DNA from 3 places in the Neorhizobium sp. IRS_2294 genome. Region 1 is predicted to be linked to each of the others. Evidence: predicted binding sites of a transcription regulator. Region 1 holds the regulator's gene; each other region holds the start of a gene.
What was found. Region 1 encodes LexA, which represses DNA repair genes until DNA is damaged. Its sites were predicted from a motif close to TGTTCNNNNTGTGTTCNG; they were not measured.
Positions count from the first base shown of each region.

Region 2: a site for LexA is predicted at 3,459-3,476, ahead of ACQY1K_RS16015 (helicase-related protein). Genes of this name have one in related genera too.
Region 3: a site for LexA is predicted at 2,993-3,010, ahead of ruvC (crossover junction endodeoxyribonuclease RuvC). Genes of this name have one in related genera too.

Region 1 covers NZ_CP191439.1:1,640,714-1,648,037, reverse strand. Annotated here, with positions in the region: gene eno (phosphopyruvate hydratase) at 142-1,416, opposite strand; gene kdsA (3-deoxy-8-phosphooctulonate synthase) at 1,546-2,391, opposite strand; gene ACQY1K_RS07990 (VOC family protein) at 2,396-3,271, opposite strand; gene lexA (transcriptional repressor LexA) at 3,464-4,183, shown strand; gene ACQY1K_RS07980 (ComEC/Rec2 family competence protein) at 4,164-6,713, opposite strand; gene gltA (citrate synthase) at 7,007-7,324, shown strand, end outside.
Region 2 covers NZ_CP191439.1:3,307,165-3,314,488, forward strand. Annotated here, with positions in the region: gene ACQY1K_RS16010 (RNA-binding S4 domain-containing protein) at 1-44, opposite strand, end outside; gene ACQY1K_RS16015 (helicase-related protein) at 49-3,258, opposite strand; gene ACQY1K_RS16020 (DUF3309 family protein) at 3,634-3,789, shown strand; gene ACQY1K_RS16025 (glycine zipper domain-containing protein) at 3,830-4,084, shown strand; gene ACQY1K_RS16030 (beta-ketoacyl-ACP reductase) at 4,147-4,875, opposite strand; gene ACQY1K_RS16035 (acetyl-CoA C-acetyltransferase) at 4,957-6,138, opposite strand; gene phaR (polyhydroxyalkanoate synthesis repressor PhaR) at 6,369-6,971, shown strand; partial or broken gene rpmF (50S ribosomal protein L32) at 7,063-7,249, opposite strand.
Region 3 covers NZ_CP191439.1:2,717,653-2,724,976, forward strand. Annotated here, with positions in the region: gene ACQY1K_RS13195 (NUDIX hydrolase) at 1-308, opposite strand, end outside; gene ruvB (Holliday junction branch migration DNA helicase RuvB) at 340-1,380, opposite strand; gene ruvA (Holliday junction branch migration protein RuvA) at 1,593-2,210, opposite strand; gene ruvC (crossover junction endodeoxyribonuclease RuvC) at 2,392-2,901, opposite strand; gene ACQY1K_RS13215 (methyl-accepting chemotaxis protein) at 3,120-3,971, shown strand; gene ACQY1K_RS13220 (LLM class flavin-dependent oxidoreductase) at 4,101-5,111, shown strand; gene ACQY1K_RS13225 (YebC/PmpR family DNA-binding transcriptional regulator) at 5,167-5,913, opposite strand; gene ACQY1K_RS13230 (pyridoxamine 5'-phosphate oxidase family protein) at 6,055-6,567, shown strand; gene ACQY1K_RS13235 (MBL fold metallo-hydrolase) at 6,601-7,324, opposite strand, start outside.

The DNA.
Region 1 (7,324 bases):
GCTTCGGTTTACAGAAGTTTCGACAGGTCAACAATGCTGACCTATCGGTTTTTGGTACGGTGCGATCACAAATTGTAAAACGCAAAAGCCCGCGCAGGTGGCGCGGGCTCTCGGATATTCTGCCTCAGTCGACCGGAATGATCAGGCCTTGAGGATCGAGCGGCCCGCGTAGGCGGCCTGAGGCCCAAGCATTTCTTCGATGCGGATCAGCTGGTTGTACTTGGCCAGACGATCGGAACGCGACAGCGAACCGGTCTTGATCTGTCCGCAGTTGGTGGCAACTGCGAGATCGGCGATCGTCGAGTCTTCGGTCTCACCCGAACGGTGCGACATGACGGCCGTGTAGCTCGCCTTATGCGCGGTCTCGACAGCATCGAGCGTTTCGGTGAGCGAGCCGATCTGGTTGACCTTGACGAGGATCGAGTTGGCCGTGCCCTGGCGGATACCGTCGCGCAGACGGGCCGAGTTGGTCACGAACAAGTCGTCGCCGACCAGTTGCACCTTGGAGCCAATCTTGTCAGTCAGATACTTCCAGCCGGCCCAGTCGTCTTCCGACATGCCGTCCTCGATCGAGATGATCGGGTACTTGCCGGCAAGTTCTGCCAGGTAATCGGCCATTGCTTCCGGCTCGAGCGAACGGCCTTCGCCTTCCAGCTCGTACTTGCCGTTCTTGAAGAATTCGGTGGCTGCGCAATCGAGTGCCAGATGCACGTCATCGCCCGGCCTGTAGCCAGCCTTTTCGACCGACTTCATGATGAAGTCGAGCGCTTCCGGCGCACTCTTCAGGCCCGGTGCGAAACCACCTTCGTCGCCGACATTGGTGTTGTTGCCCTGCGCTGCCAGTTCCTTCTTGAGGACGTGGAAAATTTCCGCGCCCATGCGCACGGCATCCTTCAGCGTCTCGGCGCCGACAGGCATGATCATGAATTCCTGGAAATCGATCGGGTTGTCGGCGTGAGCGCCGCCATTGATGATGTTCATCATCGGGACCGGCAGGAGATGGGCGGAAGCGCCGCCGATATAGCGGTAAAGCGGCAGGCCGGACGATTCGGCTGCGGCCTTGGCGACCGCAAGCGAAACGCCGAGGATGGCGTTCGCACCTAGGCGCGACTTGTTCGGTGTGCCGTCGAGCGCGATCAGGGTCTTGTCGATGTGGATCTGGCTTTCGGCATCAAAGCCGCCGATCGCATCGAAGATCTCGGTGTTGACGGCTTCGACGGCCTTTTCGACGCCCTTGCCACCATAGCGCTTGCCGCCATCGCGAAGTTCGACGGCTTCATGCGCGCCCGTGGAGGCTCCCGACGGAACGGCAGCGCGGCCCATCGAGCCGTCTTCCAGATAAACATCCACCTCGACGGTCGGATTGCCACGGCTGTCCAGAATTTCGCGAGCGATGATGTCGGTAATGGCGGTCAAGGGTCTCTCCTCGGTTTGATATGCGAGCCTGAATTCGCAGGCTCAGCGAACAGGCGGGTCACCGACATTGTGAGATCGTCGATGACACGCGGATTACAATCCAGTCAATTCGGCGGTTTTTCGACGCCGTCAGCCTTTTGCAATGGCGTCGAATGCCAGCAGCTTCTCCAGAAGCCGCGGCATGTCCTTCAAGTGAACCATGTTCGGACCGTCAGACGGCGCGTTGTCAGGGTCTTCGTGGGTTTCGATGAACACGCCGGCAACGCCGACTGCGACGGCAGCCCTTGCGAGCGTTTCGACAAACTCACGCTGACCACCGGATGAGCCGCCCTGGCCACCTGGCTGCTGCACGGAATGGGTCGCATCGAAGATGACAGGGCTTCCGAGCGACGCCATGATCGGCAGCGAGCGCATATCGGAGACAAGCGTATTATAACCGAACGAGGCGCCGCGCTCACACAGCATCACATTCGGATTGCCGCTTTCGAGGAACTTGGCCTGAACGTTCTTCATGTCCCAGGGCGCCAGGAACTGGCCCTTCTTCACGTTGATCGCGCAACCGGTCTTTGCGGCCGCGACGAGCAAGTCGGTCTGGCGCGACAGGAAGGCGGGGATCTGCAGGATATCGATCGTATCCGCCACAAGGCCGCACTGCTCTTCAGTGTGGATGTCGGTCAGAACCGGAAAGCCGTATTCCTTCTTGAGATCGGCAAAGATTGCCATCGCGTTGTCCAAGCCGATGCCGCGCTTGCCGGAGATCGACGTGCGGTTGGCCTTGTCGAAGGAGGATTTGTAGACGAGGCCGATGCCGAGCTTCTTGCAGAGTTCGACAAGCGTGCCGGCGATCATGAACGCATGATCGCGGCTTTCCATCTGACAGGGACCGGCAATCAGCGAGAGCTTTGCCGTGTTTGAGAAAACGACTTTCGAACTCCCCTCGCCCACGGACACTTCAGAATTGGCGGAGACTGTCATTTCACTATTCCTCGAAACCGAAAACCACACCTTGCCCCGGGGCTGCCGACACGATCACGCGGCCATCCCTGCGGATGAATGCGACGTCATTAGCAGCAAGGGTGATCTCTGTCACGGCGAGATCGGTGGTCTTGAAGATGATCCCGCGCGCAGCGAGGCGCGACGATGACAAGGGCTTCATCGAAGACCGGAACTCGTCGCTGAACGTGTCGTTGGATTGAATGCGGATGCTGGCATTGGCAGCTTCGATCCGCAGACCGTCTTTCCCTTGCTCGGGTTGCGTCTCGAACACGGTTTCGAAAAGCGGCAGAAACTCCAGCGGGTCATCTGCAGAAAAGACGATCTCTCGAAGGCCTGTAACGGCGTTTGCGTGCTCATCTAGACCACCGCGATCTGCCGGTAATGCGGCCATGCGCTGGCAGGAAAACAGCAAGATGTCATCGACCTCGGGGACTGCCGCGAACGCCAGACGGAATGAGACTTCGCTCTCCCCACCATCGGGCAACTGCATCGGGCGGGAGAATTGAAGCATCTCGCCCGCAGACATGTGCCCGTCCACAAAACGGCTATGATCGGCCGCTGCATCCTGCGTCCCGACGACCACCGCCGATAGACCTTCCCTTTTCCGCTGGCCGCGAAAGCGGATGTCGCGATCGGTGAACACGTTGCCTCGTTTTGCCGCAAGCGAGGCTTGCCGACGGTTCACAATGGCCAGCGGCTCGAGATACGAGCCATCCGCGAAGAATATGCAGGCATTAGCTGTGCCGAAAGGGTGAACACCTTCAGGTGCCACAGTAAAGCCGAGAGCGGTCAACCTCCCCCGCGCTGACGCCAGATCTGCAACGGGCAGAACCAAATGATCGACTGACTTGTTACCCACTTACACCCCCAAAGTCTTATTCCGCAGAACATTGGCTATCGCGGGAAGCTCGGCAAGTGCTGCGCACGAACTGAATACGTGATCGAACGCTGAAATGAGACTATTCTTGAGCAAAAATTTGGGGCTTGCGGAACACAGATAGAACATATAGCGTCCGTTCTGCATTTGTTTCCAATTCTGAGGGTCCCATCCATGCTGACACGCAAGCAACAGGAGTTACTTCTGTTCATCCACGAGCGGATGAAAGAATCAGGCGTGCCGCCGTCGTTTGACGAAATGAAGGACGCCCTCGACCTTGCATCGAAGTCCGGCATCCATAGGCTGATCACCGCGCTCGAGGAGCGTGGCTTTATTCGCCGCCTGCCGAACAGAGCACGCGCGCTCGAAGTGATCAAGCTGCCTGACGCCTATGTGGCGAACCTTCATCCGCGACGGGGTTTTTCTCCCAGTGTCATCGAGGGAAGCCTCGGCAAAACGCAACCGGTCGTCGCTCAGAAGCCGGCGCCGGTCATGGCGGACAATCCGTTCTCGACAAACATCCCGGTCATGGGTCGAATCGCTGCCGGCGTGCCGATCTCCGCGATCCAGAACAACACCCATGACATCGCCGTTCCGATCGAGATGCTGGGTTCCGGCGATCATTACGCGCTCGAAGTGAAGGGCGATTCGATGATCGATGCCGGCATCCTCGATGGCGATACCGTCATCATCAAGAATACCAGCACCGCAAGTCCAGGCGATATCATCGTTGCCCTGGTCGATGAGGAAGAAGCGACCCTGAAGCGGTTTCGCCGCAAGGGTGCCTCGATCGCACTGGAAGCGGCAAACCCGGCTTACGAGACCCGCATCTTCCCGCCCGACCGGGTGAAGGTCCAGGGCAAGCTTGTCGGCCTTATTCGCCGCTATCATTAAGAACGGTGTCATCCCGGAGATGCGCAGCAACAGCCTCCGGGATGCCAAAGTCGAGTTGTCGCGTTCGCCAGTCATAGAACCGGTGGACGGTCCACGGACGGCTTGAGGTCTGTGCGCTGTCTCGCATCGCCGCCGTAATCTTGATGTCTGGCGCTGTCGCGTTCGGAATAATGGTGATTTCCAGTGCGCCAGTCCGGCGCAACGTCCGCCTGCTGAGAAGCAAGGCGCCGGAGCGGCAAGTATCGAAGCGTGCGCCGGGCGAGACGATGATCCGACCGACATCGCAGGCAAGACCGGTGTATCGGTTGTCTTCGACGGTGACGATCCGGATGTCCTGAGCAGTCTGCGCCGCGCACAGGATTTTCGGCAGACAGGCGAATCGTCCGGGCTTCAATGCTTGAAGAAAACCCCTGACATATTCGATTTCCCGGCGCGTCAAATCCGGTCGCGAATGTGGTCCAGGTGGTCTGTCATCGCTTTTCGCAAGGCTGGCACCTCGCGCTGGTTCCGAAGAGGCAAGAACCGGCAAGGCGAGCGGTTGTTCTCCGGTCTCAAGCACCAGCGCTCGCCGCCATTGATCGTAGATAAATCCCGGCGGTCGGGTTCGATTGAGGGTGATCTTGTCATCCTGGATCACGCCGACCGATGCGCCGTCTTCGGATATGACGATATCAGGCCTCGGCGCCGAGCCTGAGCGGACCGCAAAGAGCAAAGCCACCGCCATGAACAGCGCGCCTGTCAGCCTCAGCGGCGTGCGCAGCAGCGTCAGAAGCAGAAAGCCTGCCGTCGCCAGAGGCAGGAAAAGCGGGTTCTGCCGGCCGATGGCAATATCGCCGCCCCATGCGGCGACGATCTCGGCAATGCGAATGACGATCCGCAGCCCCTCGCCCATGATGAACAGAAAGGGAGCATCCAGCCCGAACGGCATCAGCAGCATGGCCACGAGACCTGCCGGCATCACCACGAAGGAAATGATCGGCATGGCCGCGAGATTGGCCGCGAGGCCGTAGGTGGTCAGATGGTGGAAATGCTCGATCGAATAGATCGACGTCGATGTACTGCCGATCAGCGACGTCACCACGATCCCGGCAATGAAATGGAACGTCGCCGCGACACCCGTTATCCACCGGTTGCTACCTTTTGTCTCCTCCTTACCTTTCGCGAAATATCGCGTCCAGAGGGCGAACCCTGCCACCAGTGCCGCGGTTGCCGCAAACGACATCTGGAAACTCGGACCCAGAATCTCCGACGGCGAGATGGCGAGGATGATGATTGCCGAAAGGGCGACGTTGCGAAGGCTGATGGAGGGTCGATCGACGAGCACGGCGACCAGCATCACCGCCATCATGATATAGGCCCGCTCGGCGGAAACCCCGAACCCGGAAATCAGGTAATAGGCGGTCGCCATGACAAGCGCACCGAACGCGGCAAACTTCTTGATCGGATAGGCCTGCGCAAAGCCTGGAAACAGCGACAGGACGGAGCGAACGCCGACGAAGAAGATACCGGCTGCCAGCGCCATGTTGAGGCCTGAGATCGCGACGATATGGGCCAGTCCGGACAGACGAAGCGCCTCGGTCGTCTCACGGGAAATTGCACGGCGCTCGTCGGTCACGATTGCGGCAGCAAAAGCGCCCGCATCCCCCTTGACCGTATCGCGGATGCGATTGCCGATTGCGCTGCGAAGCGCAAAAAGCCCTCGCTGCATGTCCGACCATAACCCGGGTTGGTCATCGATCGCCGGTTGTACGCTAGGCGCGCCGTAAAAGAAGCCAACGGCCCCGATTTGATCGAAGTAGGAGGAGAAGGCGAAATCGTTCAATCCGGGAAGCGCCGGGCCAGAGGGTGGCGACAGACGGGCACGGCCGGAAACGCGCTCTCCGATGTCTGCAGGTTCGTGTTGGCTTCTGGCAAGAACCGAGACGCGCTGTGGCGGTCGTGAAAGCGAGGGCTCAGATGTCTGCTCGATCCTGAGGATATAGCGCCAGCGGCGCTGTGCATCGGCTTCGCGTCGTTCGACTATCCCGCTGATAGTCGTCGTGACGGGCGAATCGAGCACGACCGTCGAACACCGCCACGTTTCGAGCGCTGCCAGCGCAGAACCGGAGAGAAGCATGCAGAGTACAAGGTTGGCACGAGACAGTGGATGCGCGCGATACCGTGTCAGCCGTGCGGTCACCATCGAGATCGCAAGCATGGTTGCGAGAGTGAACGGCGATGGCGTCCAAGGAGATGCGAACCAGATCGCAGCGCCGGCGCCCAGCAAGACAGGCAGGAAGAGGAACCCATGACCGTGGGAAAGCTCCTCGCTCAACGACGTGCACAGCCATTTGGAAACGGGCCGGTCTCTGACCACGTACACCCTGAAAACATCCTCGGATGGACGGTCGTTTCGACCATCCATCCGGACTTCCGCGAGCATTGTCTGCGATGCCGATTCGGGCGTCCAGAGTGCGATCGCGTGCGGTGTCGAAGCAAGCATCACCGGCTTGCTGATGGCTGCCTTAAAAATCGCTCCGCCATTCGCCATGATGGTTTATCCCGCCGGCTCCGCTGCAGAGACGGTGATTGATAAACGCAACCTGCGCGTTTATATTCTCCTCGTCAACACATTCGCCAAGCTGCGGTTTTCCTTCACGTTACGGCCTCTCACACCATGAGGTTGGGCATCTTTTAAACGTGGCCTGCCTAAATTATTTTCGCGCTGCACAAAATGTCGCAGGAGCGCTTGGCATCACCTTTAGGATCATATAGCTAACTTGCGACGCTTAACTCTTATGGCGCTTTCTGGGCGCCATGCCGCCAACAGGTTGGAGGATCAGAATGACGGAACAAAGCGCAAATCTCGTACTTGGTGATAAGACAGTCGACCTCTCGGTGCGATCGGGCACCATTGGGCCGGATGTTATCGATATCGCAGCCCTGTACAAGCAAACCGGTGCCTTCACCTACGACCCCGGCTTCACGTCGACTGCATCCTGTGAATCCAAGATCACCTATATCGACGGCGACAAGGGTGTTCTCCTGCACCGCGGCTACCCGATCGAGCAGCTTGCTGAACAGGGTGACTTTCTGGAAACCTGCTATCTGCTTCTCTATGGAGAACTGCCGACGGCTGCCCAGAAGAAGGACTTCGATCAT
Region 2 (7,324 bases), 1.7 Mb from region 1:
TCGATGCGCTGTCGCGAACCTGCATGCAGCTCTTTTTCAACCATGCGCCTACTTCTTCATCTGCTCCTTGAGAGCAGCAAGCTTGGCAAAGGGCGAATCCGGATCGATCGGCTTTTCCTTGCGCGGTGGCTTGGCCTCAAAGCGAGCGGGCTGTGGTCCCTTGTTACGGTCCGGACGATCGTTACGATCTCCGCGCTCGGGACGATCGCCCCGGTTTTCAGGACGACGGTTGTTGTTGTCGCGGTTCGGACGACCACCGTCACGGCGCTCGCCATCCCGACGACCATCGCGGCGGCCTTCCTTGGGAGCGGCTTCGCCCTGGGGGCGGGCTTCCTGGGTGCGGCCTGCTGAGGCAGCACCGGCATTGCGCTGACCCTGGCCGTTACCACGGCGATCACCCTGCTGTGGCCGACCACCCTGGCGCTGGCTATTCTCGCGACCGCCACCCGGGCGCCACAGGAGAACAGGCTTTGCTTCTTCGGGTTCGACGGCAGCGGCAGCTTCAGTCGAGGCGGCTGTCTCGGCCTGAGCGTCCGGCTCGGCCAATGCAGTTGCCTCAACGGTTTCAGCTTCCATGGACGCGGCGACGTCAGGCGCCGCAGCTTCTTCACTTGCAGCGTCTTCTGCAGGAGCAGCGTCTTCTGCAGAAGCAGCAGCCTCGGCAGGCGCCGCAACCTCAGCGGAAGCTTCGGTTGCTTCGACCTGATCGCCTTCGGCAGTCGGTGCGGCCTCGTCTGCTGCAGCCGTTGGCGTGGCAGGGGCAGCCGCAGCTGGCTCCTGGCCAGCCAGGAATGCCTGCGCCTCTTCAGGCTTCACGGCATCGGCGCGATAGCCGAGGCCTTTCAGAATTTCTTCCATATCGTCAGGCGTTGCGCCGAGGATCGACAGCATGGCTGTCGTCGTCACGAAGCGGCGACCGTCATAGGCGCCTTCCGGACGCGGGCTGGAGCCCGGCTTCCACTGCAGCAGCGGACGGATGAGATCGGCCAGACGCTCGAGAATGTCGATACGAACGGCACGCTTGCCGAGGAAGCGGAAACCGGCGAGCTTGTAGAAGGTACGCTCGAAAGCAGGATCCGCGACGACCGATGTGCGGCCGGCAGCAAGCGCCGGAATAAGATCGCCGTAACCCGGCTTGTCGATGCCGTCGTTCTTCAGCGCCCAGAGAAGCGTGATAAGCTCGGCCGGAGCAGGCTTCAGCAGTGCCGGCATGAACACATGGTAGGCGCCGAAGCGGATGCCGTAGCGGCGCATCGAAGCGCGCGCATCCTGATCGAGCGTCTTCACGTCTTCGGCAACATCGCGCCGGAACATGACGCCGAGGTTTTCGACCAGCTGGAAGGCCAGGCCCTTGGCGAGACCCTGCAGGTCTTCAGCGCGCGACAGATCGTCCAGCGGCTTCAGCACGGTCGCAATGTGATGGTTCACGAAACGCTCGATGCGCGCAACGACGTGTTCGCGGGCATTGCCGGTCAACTGCTCGTCGGCAAGCAGGATCAGGCGCGGGCGCATGATATGGTCGCTTGACGCAAGCCGGCCGACAGGTTCGCCGAGCCAGCGCACGGAACCGTCCGAGCCGACAGCAAGGTCGTTGTTGCCGGATGCATAAAGCCGCGCGGCGCGTGCCTCGAACTCCAGCGCAAGCGCCTTTTGCGCAGCACCCTGGACGGCCTTCGCATCGGGACCCTCCGTGCCGGCTATAGGCGTGAATCGGAATCCAGCCAATTGCCCCACATGATGGCCTTCGACGAAGACATCCCCATTCACACTGATTTCAGCTTCCAGCATCGCATTCTCTCTTAGGCGCTTCATGAGCACAGATGTCCTGCGATCAACAAAGCGTTTCGTCAACCGTTCATGTAACGCGTCCGACAACCTATCCTCGATTTCCCGTGTCTTTTCTTGCCAGTGTGTCGGATCGGCAAGCCAGCCAGGGCGGTTCGAAACATAGGTCCAGGTACGGATCTGCGCGATTCGGGCCGACAGGGTGTCGATTTCTCCGTCGGTCCGGTCGGCGCGGCGAACCTGTTCTGCCATGAATTGCTCGTTCACCGTGCCGAAGCGCACAAGATCCGAGAAAAGAGTCGAAATGAGGTCTGCGTGTTGCGCAGGGGCAATCCGCCGATAGTCCGGCAGAGCGCAGGCCTCCCACAATTTTTCCACCCGCTCCGGCGTTGTCGCCGTATCGCGGATTTCTGCGTAGCGCGACAGATAGTCGAGCGCCTGGATATCGATTGCCGGCAGCGCGCGGGCAAGCCCCGCCACGGTCGGCGGCCGGTCGAGACTGGCACGCAGAGCGGCAAGCGAGGAATAGTCGACGCTTTTCGTGCGCCACTGCAGCACTTTCACCGGCTCGAAATGATGGCCCTCGATCCGCTCGACCAGTTCGTCGTCGAACGGCTGGACCTGCCCGGTGACACCAAAGGTTCCGTCACGCAGGTGGCGGCCCGCACGCCCGGCAATCTGCGCCATTTCGGACGGATTGAGATTGCGGAACTGATAGCCGTTGAACTTGCGATCCTGAGCGAAGGCAACGTGATCCACATCGAGATTGAGGCCCATGCCGATCGCATCGGTTGCGACGAGATATTCCACATCGCCTTCCTGATAGAGAGCGACCTGTGCATTGCGGGTGCGCGGGCTCAAGGCGCCAAGCACGACAGCCGCACCACCGCGCTGGCGGCGGATCAGTTCGGCGATCGCATAGACCTCTTCCGCAGAGAAGGCGACGATCGCGGAACGCTGCGGCAGGCGGGTGATCTTTTTCTGACCGGCATAAAACAACTGCGAGAGGCGCGGCCGTTCGACCACGGTGATCCCGGGAAGCAGCCGTTCGAGGATCGGCCGCATGGTGCCGGCACCGAGCAGCAACGTCTCCTCGCGTCCGCGAAGATGCAGGATGCGGTCGGTGAAGATGTGCCCGCGCTCGAGATCGCCGGCCAGCTGTACCTCGTCGATAGCGACGAAGGCGGCCTTTGTCTCGCGCGGCATCGCCTCGACGGTGCAGACGGAAAAGCGCGCCATATGCGGCGTGATCTTTTCCTCGCCCGTGATCAGCGCGACATTGTGATAACCGACCTTCTCCACGACACGCGTATAGACCTCGCGTGCAAGCAGGCGAAGGGGCAGACCGATGACGCCGGAACCGTGCGCAACCATGCGCTCGATGGCATAATGGGTCTTGCCGGTATTGGTGGGGCCTAGCACGGCCGTGACGCCGCGGCCGCTGAGAATCATGGGCTGAGAATGCAAAGCCAGTTCCTGCTTATCCGCCGATGCGATCCTCCACGGAAACGCAATCGCAGTATCAGATGGCCATGCTCGACGATAAACGCAAGCCGATATGTTGTCCTCGACAAGGCGAGACCACGATTTCCAGGATCAACATGTGTACGATACGCACGCCAGTTTCATTCGAACAAACGTGAACGAATCGGCGACGATTGCGGATTCCGGAGCGTTCTCGATCTGTTTCGAACATTACCCGGCTTTCCGACGCATGGCCAAAGTGTAACCCGTTAACCACACTTCACGGGCGAGCTAGTGGTGAGTGGAACAAAAGTTCCCATGCTACGTTTTCTCGGCAATCCCAACCGGACATGTCGAGCCGGTAGGTCAGCGGAGTACAAGCCTATGCTCGGAACCATCCTACTTATCGTACTGATTTTGCTTTTGATCGGCGCGCTGCCGAATTGGGGGCACAGCCGGAACTGGGGTTATGGTCCGTCCGGCGGTCTCGGCCTCGTTGTGCTGATTATCATCATCCTCCTGCTGATGGGCAGGATCTAAAAGCGGCGAAGCCGCACGTTACCAAGGGAAGGAAAGTGACATGAAAAAAGTTTTGCTCGTCGGCGCTCTCGTCGGAATGCTGGCATCCTGCACATCCACTGAAAAGGGCACTGCGATCGGTGCTGCTTCGGGCGCCGTTATCGGTGGCGCTGTGACCAACAGCTGGGGTGGCGCTGCAGTCGGCGCTGTCGGCGGCGGTCTGGTTGGCGCTGCTATCGGCGAATCGCAGAAGCGCAACGGTTACTGCGTCTATCGCGACCGTTATGGCCGTACATACGAAGCGCGTTGCCGCTAAGTCCTGCGTTTAGTCGCAGAATAGAAACCGGCGTCCCATGGCGCCGGTTTTTTTGTATCCGCTTACCCGGCGAAATACTGACCGCCATTTGCGCTGAGCGTAGACCCGGTAATGAATCCGGCTTCTTCAGAGGCTAGAAACAGCACGCAGCGGGCGATTTCTTCCGGCTCTCCCAACCGTCCGACAGGGATCTGCGGGATGATCTTTTCGTCCATCACCTTTTGCGGGATGGCACGCACCATGTCGGTTCCGATATAGCCGGGGCAGATCGCATTGACGGTGATGTTCTTCGAGGCCCCTTCTTGAGCCAGTGCCTTGGTAAAGCCGAGATCGCCCGCCTTGGCGGCGGAATAGTTCACCTGCCCCATCTGGCCCCTCTGGCCATTGATCGAGGAGATGTTGATGATGCGGCCGAAGCCGCGCTCGCGCATGCCGGGCCAGACCGGATGGGTCATGTTGAACAGGCCGGAAAGGTTGGTATCAATGACCTCCTTCCACTGCTGTGGCGTGATCTTGTGAAACATGCCGTCGCGGGTGATTCCGGCATTGTTGACGAGGACGTCGACAGGCCCGAGCTGCGCTTCGACTTCAAAGATGCCCTTCACGCAGGCATCGTAATCCGACACGTCCCACTGGAACACCGGAATGCCCGTCGCCGCGTGAAACTGCGCCGCCTTTTCGTGATTGCCCGCAAAATTGGCGGCCACCGAATAGCCGGCGGCCTTCAGGGCGGTGGAGATCGCAGCGCCAATGCCCCGCGTGCCTCCTGAAATCAACGCGATACGCGCCATGTAAACTTCCTTTCATACCGTCGCCGCCGTCAGCGTAACGGAACTGCTCACGCCGATAACGTGGGCAGCTGCCACCGAGTGCTAGAGCGCTTCCAGACACATGGCGACGCCCATACCGCCCCCGATGCAGAGCGTCGCAAGCCCCTTTTTCGCGCCACGGCGCTTCATTTCGAACAGCAGCGTATTGAGAATTCGCGCACCCGACGCACCGATCGGGTGACCGATGGCGATCGCTCCGCCGTTGACATTGACCAGCGACGGATCGAGGCCCAGATCCCGCGTGACCGCGCAGGACTGTGCGGCAAACGCCTCATTCGCTTCGATCAGGTCGACATCGCCGATTTTCCAACCGGCTTTTTCCAGCGCGCGACGCGAAGCCGGGATGGGGCCGGTTCCCATGATCTGCGGATCGACGCCGGCGGTGGCCCAGGAGACGATGCGCGCGAGCGGCGCAATGCCACGACGACCGGCTTCGTCCTCCGTCATCAGCAACGCCGCAGCTGCGCCATCGTTGAGGCCGGATGCGTTGGCGGCAGTCACTGTGCCTTCCTTGTCGAAGGCCGGCCGAAGCTTCGCCATCCCCTCCAAAGTCGCACCGGCACGGATGTATTCGTCGTTCTCGACGCGCAACTCGCCCTTGCGGGTCTGGATCAGGAACGGAACGATCTCGTCCCTGAAGCGGCCAGCAACCTGCGCTGCCTCCGCTTTGTTTTGCGAGGACACCGCGAACTGATCCTGCTCCTCACGCGACAACTGCCACTGGCGGGCGATGTTTTCAGCGGTGATACCCATGTGATAGCCGTAGAACGCGTCGGTCAGGCCATCCTTGATCATCGTATCGATCATCTTGAAATCACCCATCTTCACGCCGCCGCGTAAGTGTGCGCAATGCGGGGCCATCGACATGGATTCCTGGCCTCCCGCGACGATGATTTTGGCGTCGCCGAGCGCGATCTGCTGCATGCCCAGTGCGACCGCACGAAGACCGGAACCGCAGAGCTGGTTGACGCCCCAGGCCGTCGCCTCCTGCGGCACCCCGGCCTTCATCGCCGCCTGGCGGGCGGGGTTCTGTCCCTCGCCGGCAGGAAGGACCTGGCCCATGATGACCTCGTCCACTTCACCCGCCTCCACGCCACCGCGCGCCAGCACCTCCTTGATCACCGCGCCACCGAGTTCGTGTGCGGGGACGTTTGCAAATGCGCCATTGAACGAGCCGACGGCCGTTCTTGCTGCGGCTGCGATAACGATGGATGGATTGGACATGATGTCTCCTCTTTCCGTTTCTTGGCACCGAGACTGGCAAAGCCTGAGCGCCCTGTCAAACGCCCGGTTTTCGCCCGAAACACCCGGTTTTTCATCGATTTGCTGCGCAGCATGGTGATCCATCGCGGCGCACAAATCGATTGTCAGTTGCGCCAATTTAAGCTTACATTCGAGGCGGGAGAAGATGCCAAGCACTAATAATCGCGCGAATGGCGAAGTGGAGGGAAATCATGGCAAAGACCGAAGGTGACGTGACGATCAAGAAATACGCTAACCGGCGTCTCTACAACACCGGAACAAGCACATACGTGACGCTCGAAGACTTGGCTAAAATGGTCAAGAAGGGCGAGGTATTTACGGTTCAGGATGCCAAGACGGGCGAGGACATCACGCACTCGGTTCTGACCCAGATCATTTTCGAGCAGGAGTCCAAGACGGGAAACACGCTTCTGCCGGTGTCCTTCTTGCGACAGCTGATTTCCTATTACGGTGATCAGATGCAGATGGTGGTGCCGACCTTCCTCGAACACTCGATGAAGACGTTTACGGACCAGCAGGTGCAGATGCGCGAGCAGATGACGAGTGCGTTCGGTGACACGCCGATCGCCAAGAACCTGCATCTTCCGATGCAGATGATGGAAGAACAGGTGCGGCGCAATACGGACATGTTCCGTCAGGCCATGCAGATGTTCGCGCCCTTTGCCGGTGCCGCGACGCCGCCTCAGCACCAGTCCGCCCCACCATCGGGCAAGAAGGCGGAAGCCAAGGACATCGACGAACTGAAGGAGCAGCTCCGCGCGCTTCAGGGTCGTCTCGACAGCATGAGCACCTGAACGGCACCTGCTGCGGGAAGAAACGCGCCTTACCGAGCGCGCAACAAAAAAGGCCGGCAAAGCCGGCCTTTCAAGCAATCATCAGAAAAGCTTATGCGCTTTCCTTCGGCGTCAGAACCTGACGGCCGCGGTACATACCGGTCTTGAGATCGATATGGTGCGGACGGCGCAGTTCGCCGGAGTTCTTGTCCTCGAACAAATGTCGGGGTCTTGAGAGCGTCAGCAGAGCGGCGCATACCGCGCTTCGACGGGCTCGTTTTTCTTTTAGGTACAGCCATTTTCGTTACTCCACTTCGTGCAAAACAGGGATTTCCGGCCGGAACTGAGGCCGAACATTCCATGTCTCGATCTCG
Region 3 (7,324 bases), 1.1 Mb from region 1:
GTCGAATGAAACGGGAAACTTTCCGGCAGCTCCATCAGATAGTAGAAGCCGAGTTCGTGCCAGTCGCGGTCTTCGTAGCGGAAGAAGTTCTCGACCGCCCAGAGCAGCCGCCCGACCTTCACCTCGGCCCCGAGTTCCTCGACCATCTCGCGCTTCAGCGTTTCCTCGGAGGTTTCGCCCACTTCCGCGCGTCCGCCGGGAAAGGTCCAGAACGTCTCATGCACGGCGCGGTGCACCAGCACATGGCCGTCGCGAAAACCAAGCCCCGCGATGCGCATCTGAAAAATGCGCTTCGGCTTGAACTTCATCCGGATGCGCAGATCCTGGGGTTCGTCGCTTTTACTCATCGTCGAAACTGATCCTGAACTGGGCCGCTTCCATATCCTTGGGCGGCTGCAGGCCGAGATGCTTCCAGGCGACTGCCGTCAGCACCCTGCCCCGCGGCGTGCGCTGGATAAAGCCCTGCTGGATCATGTAGGGCTCGATAATGTCCTCGATCGCGTCGCGCGGCTCCGAAAGTCCCGCCGCGATCGTCTCGATACCCACGGGCCCGCCGCCGAAGTTGACGGCGATCATGTTGAGATAGCGCTTGTCGAGCTGGTCGAAACCGGCGTGGTCGACATTGAGGCGGATCAGCGCCTCGTCGGCGATCTCCTTGGTCACGGCTTCCGCACGCGCCACTTCGGCAAAATCGCGGACACGGCGCAACAGCCGTCCGGCGATACGCGGCGTGCCACGGGCGCGCCGTGCGATCTCGCGCGCGCCGCCATCGGTCATCGGCAGGTTCATCAGGCGCGCACCACGCCGGACGATACCTTCCAGTTCCTCGACCGTGTAGAACGACAAGCGCACGGGAATGCCGAACCGGTCGCGCAGCGGCGTCGTCAACAGCCCGATACGGGTGGTGGCAGCAACCAGCGTGAATTTCGACAGGTCGATCTTCACCGACCGTGCCGACGGCCCTTCGCCGATGATCAGATCGAGCTGAAAATCTTCCATCGCTGGATAGAGGATTTCCTCGACCGCCGGGTTGAGACGGTGGATTTCATCGATGAACAGCACGTCTCGGTCTTCGAGATTGGTCAGAAGCGCCGCCAGATCGCCGGCCTTTGCAATCACAGGACCGGAGGTCGAGCGGAAATTGACGCCCAGTTCCTTGGCCATGATCTGCGCAAGCGTGGTCTTGCCGAGACCCGGCGGGCCGACGAACAGCACGTGATCCAGGGCCTCGCCCCGGTTCTTGGCGGCCTCGATGAAGATCTTGAGGTTGGCGCGAGCCTCTGCCTGCCCGGTAAACTCGTCGAGCGACTGCGGGCGCAGCGCCGTATCGAAATCTTCGCCCCGTTTTTCCGGCGAGATGAGGCGGTTTTCGTCGGTCATGCAAGAAATTCCATCTCGGGCGCGCATGCGGCCTTTGTGTCTGATGTCATGGAGCAGTGGCACCGGCCATGTGGAGCAGCAACTCTCGGCACGTCGCGACCCTTGATCGCTATCCTGATCTGACCTTCAAGAGCCATAGTCGTGAACGCACCCAATCTGTTACTTCCCGTAATCGTCTGGCCCTATCGATATCCCAGTGCTTACCCCGGATATCACGACCTCGCCAGTTCCTTCAGACCCAGCCGGATCAGCTTGGCGCTGTCGGCATCCTCACCGGCTGCCTTCAAAGCTGCGGCGACTGCATTGGCCGCCTGATCGCGAGAATAGCCAAGATTGGTGAGCGCCGAGACCGCATCGCTGACGGGCGCAGACGCCACGCCCTCGCCCAGTTCCTGCTTGAAGCCGATATTGGCGGATGCCTCGCCGGCAAAGGCGGGCGCCTTGTTCTTGAGTTCGGTGACAATGCGGACGGCGACCTTGGGGCCGACGCCGGGTGCCCGCGAAACTGCGGTCTTGTCCTGCAGCGCAATCGCATTGGCCAGTTCGCCCGGTGTCAGCGTTGAGAGCAAGGCCAGCGCCACCTTGGCGCCGACGCCCTGCACGCTCTGCAGGAGGTTGAACCACTCGCGCTCCAGTGCCGACAGGAAGCCGAACAGTTTCAGCTGGTCCTCGCGCACATAGGTCTCGATAAACAGCACTGCCGCTTCGCCCACATTGAGGCGGGCCAGCGTGCGGGCCGAACAGAAGGCTTCGTAGCAGACGCCGTGCACGTCAACGAGCGCGTAGTCCTCGCCGATCTCGTCGATAGTGCCTTTGAGCTTGCCGATCATGTCTTAGGTCCGCCGCTGAGGATGAAGGAGAATGGGTTCCGGAAATCATGATGCCGAGCATCGGGAAACAGGCACGATAGCGCGCTGCATCGCGCGTCAGAAGCCGATGCGAGCGTACGGCCTCTGCCGAAATACCTACTGAGGGCGTCAGAACAAGTCAAGAACAGAGGAGGCTGATGCGTCAGCCGGCCAAAGCTTGGCGCATGCGGTTTGCAACGCGGTTATGGGCGTGGCAGATGGCGATCGCCAGCGCGTCGGCGGCATCATTACCCTTGAACTCCGCCTTCGGCATCAGAATCTTCACCATCATGTGGATCTGCTGCTTCTCGCCGTGGCCAACGCCGATGACCGCTTTCTTGACAGCGTTTGGCGCATATTCCGAAACAGGCAACCCGGCACGCGCCGGCACCAGCATCACGACGCCACGCGCCTGACCAAGCTTCAGCGTCGCCACCGCATCCTTGTTGACGAACGTCTGCTCGACCGCCGCCTCGTCTGGCGTGTAGGTATGCACAACTTCGGCCAGACCATCGTGCAGCTGGCAGAGGCGCGAGGCGAGGTCGATGTCACCGTCGGACACGACCGTCCCCGATGCCACAAAGCGCAACGAGTTTCCCAATGTCTCGATAACACCCCACCCTGTGCGGCGAAGCCCCGGATCGATGCCGATGATGCGAATCGGTTTTGTCATGGCAACTGTTGTGTCACGCCGGGAATCCTGCGCCAAGGCCGAAACGCGGAGTGAGTCTGCAGGCCAACATGCGGACCGAAGCCGTCGGAAGCGTTCATATTTTGTTAACCATAACCGCATCGTTTTGGGCAGAAGTGGTGATCCAACCGCAACAACCTTTTCCTAATGGCGTTGGTTCGTCACAAAGGGTTTCTTAAGAATCACGAGGAGGCGCCCGAATGATACGGGACTATGATCGGAATGAGACCGAGCTGCGCGATCTTCGCAGAACCGCCGACATCCTGGACGGCGGTCTGCGCCGCTTTGCAAGCGGTGATATCCGCACCACACTTGATGAACCCATGCCGCTGCGTTTCGAAGGCATGCGCCGCGATTTCAATCGTGGACTCGCAACAATCGACCGGACCATCGGCACCGTCGTTTCGAGTGTCGAGACGATGCGGGCCGACACCGAAGCCATGGCCGCCATCCTGCGCAGCCAAGCTCAGGCCCGCCAGGATCAAGCAGACAGAATTACCCGCGCGAAGTCAAAGACCAGCGCGCATGAGAGAAGCGCCAAGCAGCGTCAGGCAATCACCCGTCATGTCGGCACGATCGCCCACAACACCAAGCTCGACATGCGCCGACCGCGCGAAGCGGTTGCTGCCGCGTTGAAGCTCATTGAGACGATGGAACTGTCGGCCGGCACGTCCAGTGCTACAGGCATGAGCGCAATCCGCGCCAAGACCGAAGAGATCGAGCGCGAACTGCGTGCGATCGGCCTTTACGTCGATGCATTGGCCCAGAACGTCGAAGAACTGACCGAATCCGCCGATGCTCAGGCGGCCGAGGCCGAGGCTATCCGTGGCGAACTCGACGAAATGGCCAAGGCAAAGGATGCCCAGGCCCCCGAAATCCTGACCACGCCGCTTGTTCTCGACAGCCTGAACCGCAGCATCGGCGAGATCGATCGCGCTGCCGCACGCTACTCCGACGTGACAATTTTGCCGGCGCCACCAGTCTTTCCGCCTGAAGGATCGCCCCCGTCGTCGGGAGGTCGCAAGCCCTTCCTGCGCCTGATCAAGACCTGAGGCAGCGACCTCACTGTCGGACCTCCACCGACCCCGCCGAGCGACTTTCATCGCCGGCGGGGTCGTATTTGCAAGACCGGCTGCCTAGATAGGGAGAACACGTTTTCCTATCCATTTCAGGATATGCCGATGATCCCGTTTTCCATTCTCGACCTTTCGCTGATCGGCGAAGGCTATTCCGTCAGCCAGGCTCTCGACCAGTCCCGCAGGCTGGCGATTAAGGCCGAACAGCATGGCTATAACCGCCTCTGGCTTGCCGAACACCATGGCATGCCGGGCATTGCCAGCGCGGCCACCGCGCTCGTCATCGCCCATGTCGGCGCCGCGACAAAGACCATCCGGGTTGGCTCCGGCGGCATCATGCTGCCAAACCATTCTCCTCTTGTGATCGCCGAACAGTTCGGCACGCTGGAAGCGCTGCTCCCCGGCCGCGTCGATCTCGGCCTCGGCCGAGCGCCCGGAACCGACATGCGCACGGCAAATGCGCTGAGACGCAATCTCGATGCCGGCGCAGAAAACTTTCCGCAGGATATCGTCGAGCTCAAGCATCTGCTTGGAACGCCCGTCCCGAACCAGGCAATCCTTGCCGTGCCGGGAACCGAGGCGAATGTGCCGATCTGGCTTCTCGGCTCCTCGACCTACAGCGCCCACGTGGCGGCCGCTTTGGGTCTCCCCTACGCGTTTGCCTCGCACTTTGCGCCAGATATGCTGCTCGACGCGATCGCCATCTACCGCGATCGCTTCCAGCCCTCGGCGGATCTCGACAAACCGTATGTGATGGCCGGTGTCATGGGTGTGGCAGCAGATACGGATGAGGAAGCAAACAGGCTCTTCACCTCGTCGCAGCAGCAGTTTGTCAACCTGCGCAAGAACGTCCGCGGCCTTTTCCCGAAACCGCTCGATACGATGGACGGTTTCTGGACGCCGATGGAGAAGATGAATGTGGAGCACACGCTGCGCTACGCAGCGGTCGGCTCGCCGCGAACCATCGAACGTAAGCTTGGTGAGTTCCTGGCCGAAACCCAGGCCGACGAGCTCATCATCTCAATGCCGATCCACGATATCGACAAGCGTCTCCGCTCGGTGGAATTGTTTTCGCAGCTGTCGCTGATGGATAGCCAGCTGCAGCGAGCCGCGTAAACGAATACGGGCCGGTCTCAACGACCGGCCCGCTTCATTTCAGGACTAGAGGCGATCAGGCCGACAGCTTGGCCATGACCTCATCCGAGACTTCGAAGTTCGAATAGACGTTCTGCACGTCGTCGTCGTCTTCGAGGTTGCCGATCAGCTTCATCAGCGACAGCGCACGTTCCTCGTCGACTTCGATCGTATTCTGCGGCTTCCAGATCGACTTGACGGTCTCGGCACCACCGAGCGTGGCGTCGAGCGCCTTGGAGACTTCACCGAGCGCCTCAAACCCGCAGATGATCGTGTGGCCTTCCTCGTCGGAAATCACATCGTCGGCACCCGCTTCGATCGCAGCCTCCATGACCGTATCCGCATCTCCGACCGACGCCTTGTAGGTGATCTCGCCGACATGGTCGAAGGAGAAGGACACCGAACCGGTTTCGCCAAGAGCGCCGCCGGCCTTGGTAAAGATCGAGCGAACGTTGGAGGCGGTACGGTTGCGGTTATCGGTCAGAGCCTCGACGATCACGGCCGTGCCGCCTGGGCCATAGCCTTCGTAACGCACCGCGTCATAGTTCTCAGCATCGGCGCCCGACGCCTTCTTGATGGCGCGGTCGATATTGTCTTTCGGCATCGACTGCGCTTTGGCGTTTTGAACGGCAAGGCGCAGTGCCGCGTTCATATCCGGGTCGGGTAGACCGGACTTTGCCGCAACGGTGATCTCGCGTGCAAGCTTGGAGAACATCTTGGAACGGATACCGTCCTGCTTGCCCTTGCGGTGCATGATGTTCTTGAACTGTGAATGGCCAGCCATGGCACCCCTGTCTGCATCATTATCTGGAATTGTGCCGCCTTATAGTTTCGAAGCGGATGCCGTTCAAGAGCCTTTCGGATGAGGAACAAACCCCGCCCCGCCTCCGTTCTTCAACCGCACGACAAAGAAGGAGAATTATAGATGGCGAGCCTTACCGAAGCACGCGAAGCCCCCGAACGTCAGATGTGGGACGAAATCAACGGAATCCATGCGGGCATGCTCGGCATCGAAGGTGCGCACATGCACTTCCAGCCGATGGCGCCGAATGTCGATTCCGAGACCAACACGATCTGGTTCTATACCAGGACCGATACGGATCTGGTGAAGGCGCTCGGCACAGCCTCCCGCGCCCACTTCAACGTGGTCGGCAAGGATCACGATTACCACGCCTGCCTGTCGGGCATCCTGGAAGTCCGCAAGGACGAGGCGAAGATCGATGAATACTGGAGCGCCGTGACGGCTGCCTGGTACGAACACGGTAAGTCCGATCCGCATCTGACCATGCTGGCCTTCCGCGTCGACGACGCCGAAATCTGGGCGTCGACCGACAGCACGCTCAAGTTCGGCTGGGAAATCGCCAAGGCGAACCTCAACGACGAGAAGATGCCGGAAGTCGGCGTCAACAAGCGCCTGACCTTCACGCGTCACGCCTGATCAAACGAAAGACAGGGGCTTAAACAGCCCCTGTCACAGCCCTCGCGGCACCATGATCGTCGGCTTCTTCGGCAGGCTGCGCATCGACACGGTGATCGTCTCGCTTGGCGCGTAGGCGATCTCGAACTTGCCGTCGAACATCGACAGGAACCGCTCGAGCGGCGGTCCGAAACGGTGCATCGGCAGGATCAGCGACGACCGCAGCCGTTGAACGACGCGGCTCATGCTGTCCGCCCCCATCGTCAAACCACCATCGACCGGCACCATCAGAATATCGAGCCGACCGATCTGCGTGTACTGCTGTTCGTTGAGTTCGAAATGCAGGTGGCCGAGATGCCCGATGCAGAGACCGGCGACTTCGAAGATGAAGATCGAGTTGCCGTCCGGCTCGATCCCGCCGCCCCAGTTGCGGATATCCGAGACGACATTGCGGATATAGACATCCCCGACCATTTCCCGATGCTCGGCCTTTTCACCCGGCACATCGCTCCATCCGCGCATCACGTGGGCGATCGCAGGATCCGGCATCATCGTGTAGTGGGTGGAATGCGCCTTGTTCATCGTCACCACGTCAGGCATCCGCGACGGCTGGTGAACGCCGCTGTAATCGGTGGCGATGCCGATACCGTCGGGGCTCTCGATAAAATAGGTCGAGTGGCCGACGAAGGTTATCTTCACCTCTTCCCGCGCCGACAGGTTTACCGGTTTGATGACTGGCGCAAGCGTGGGACCCGAGGGATTGAAGCTGGCATAGCGG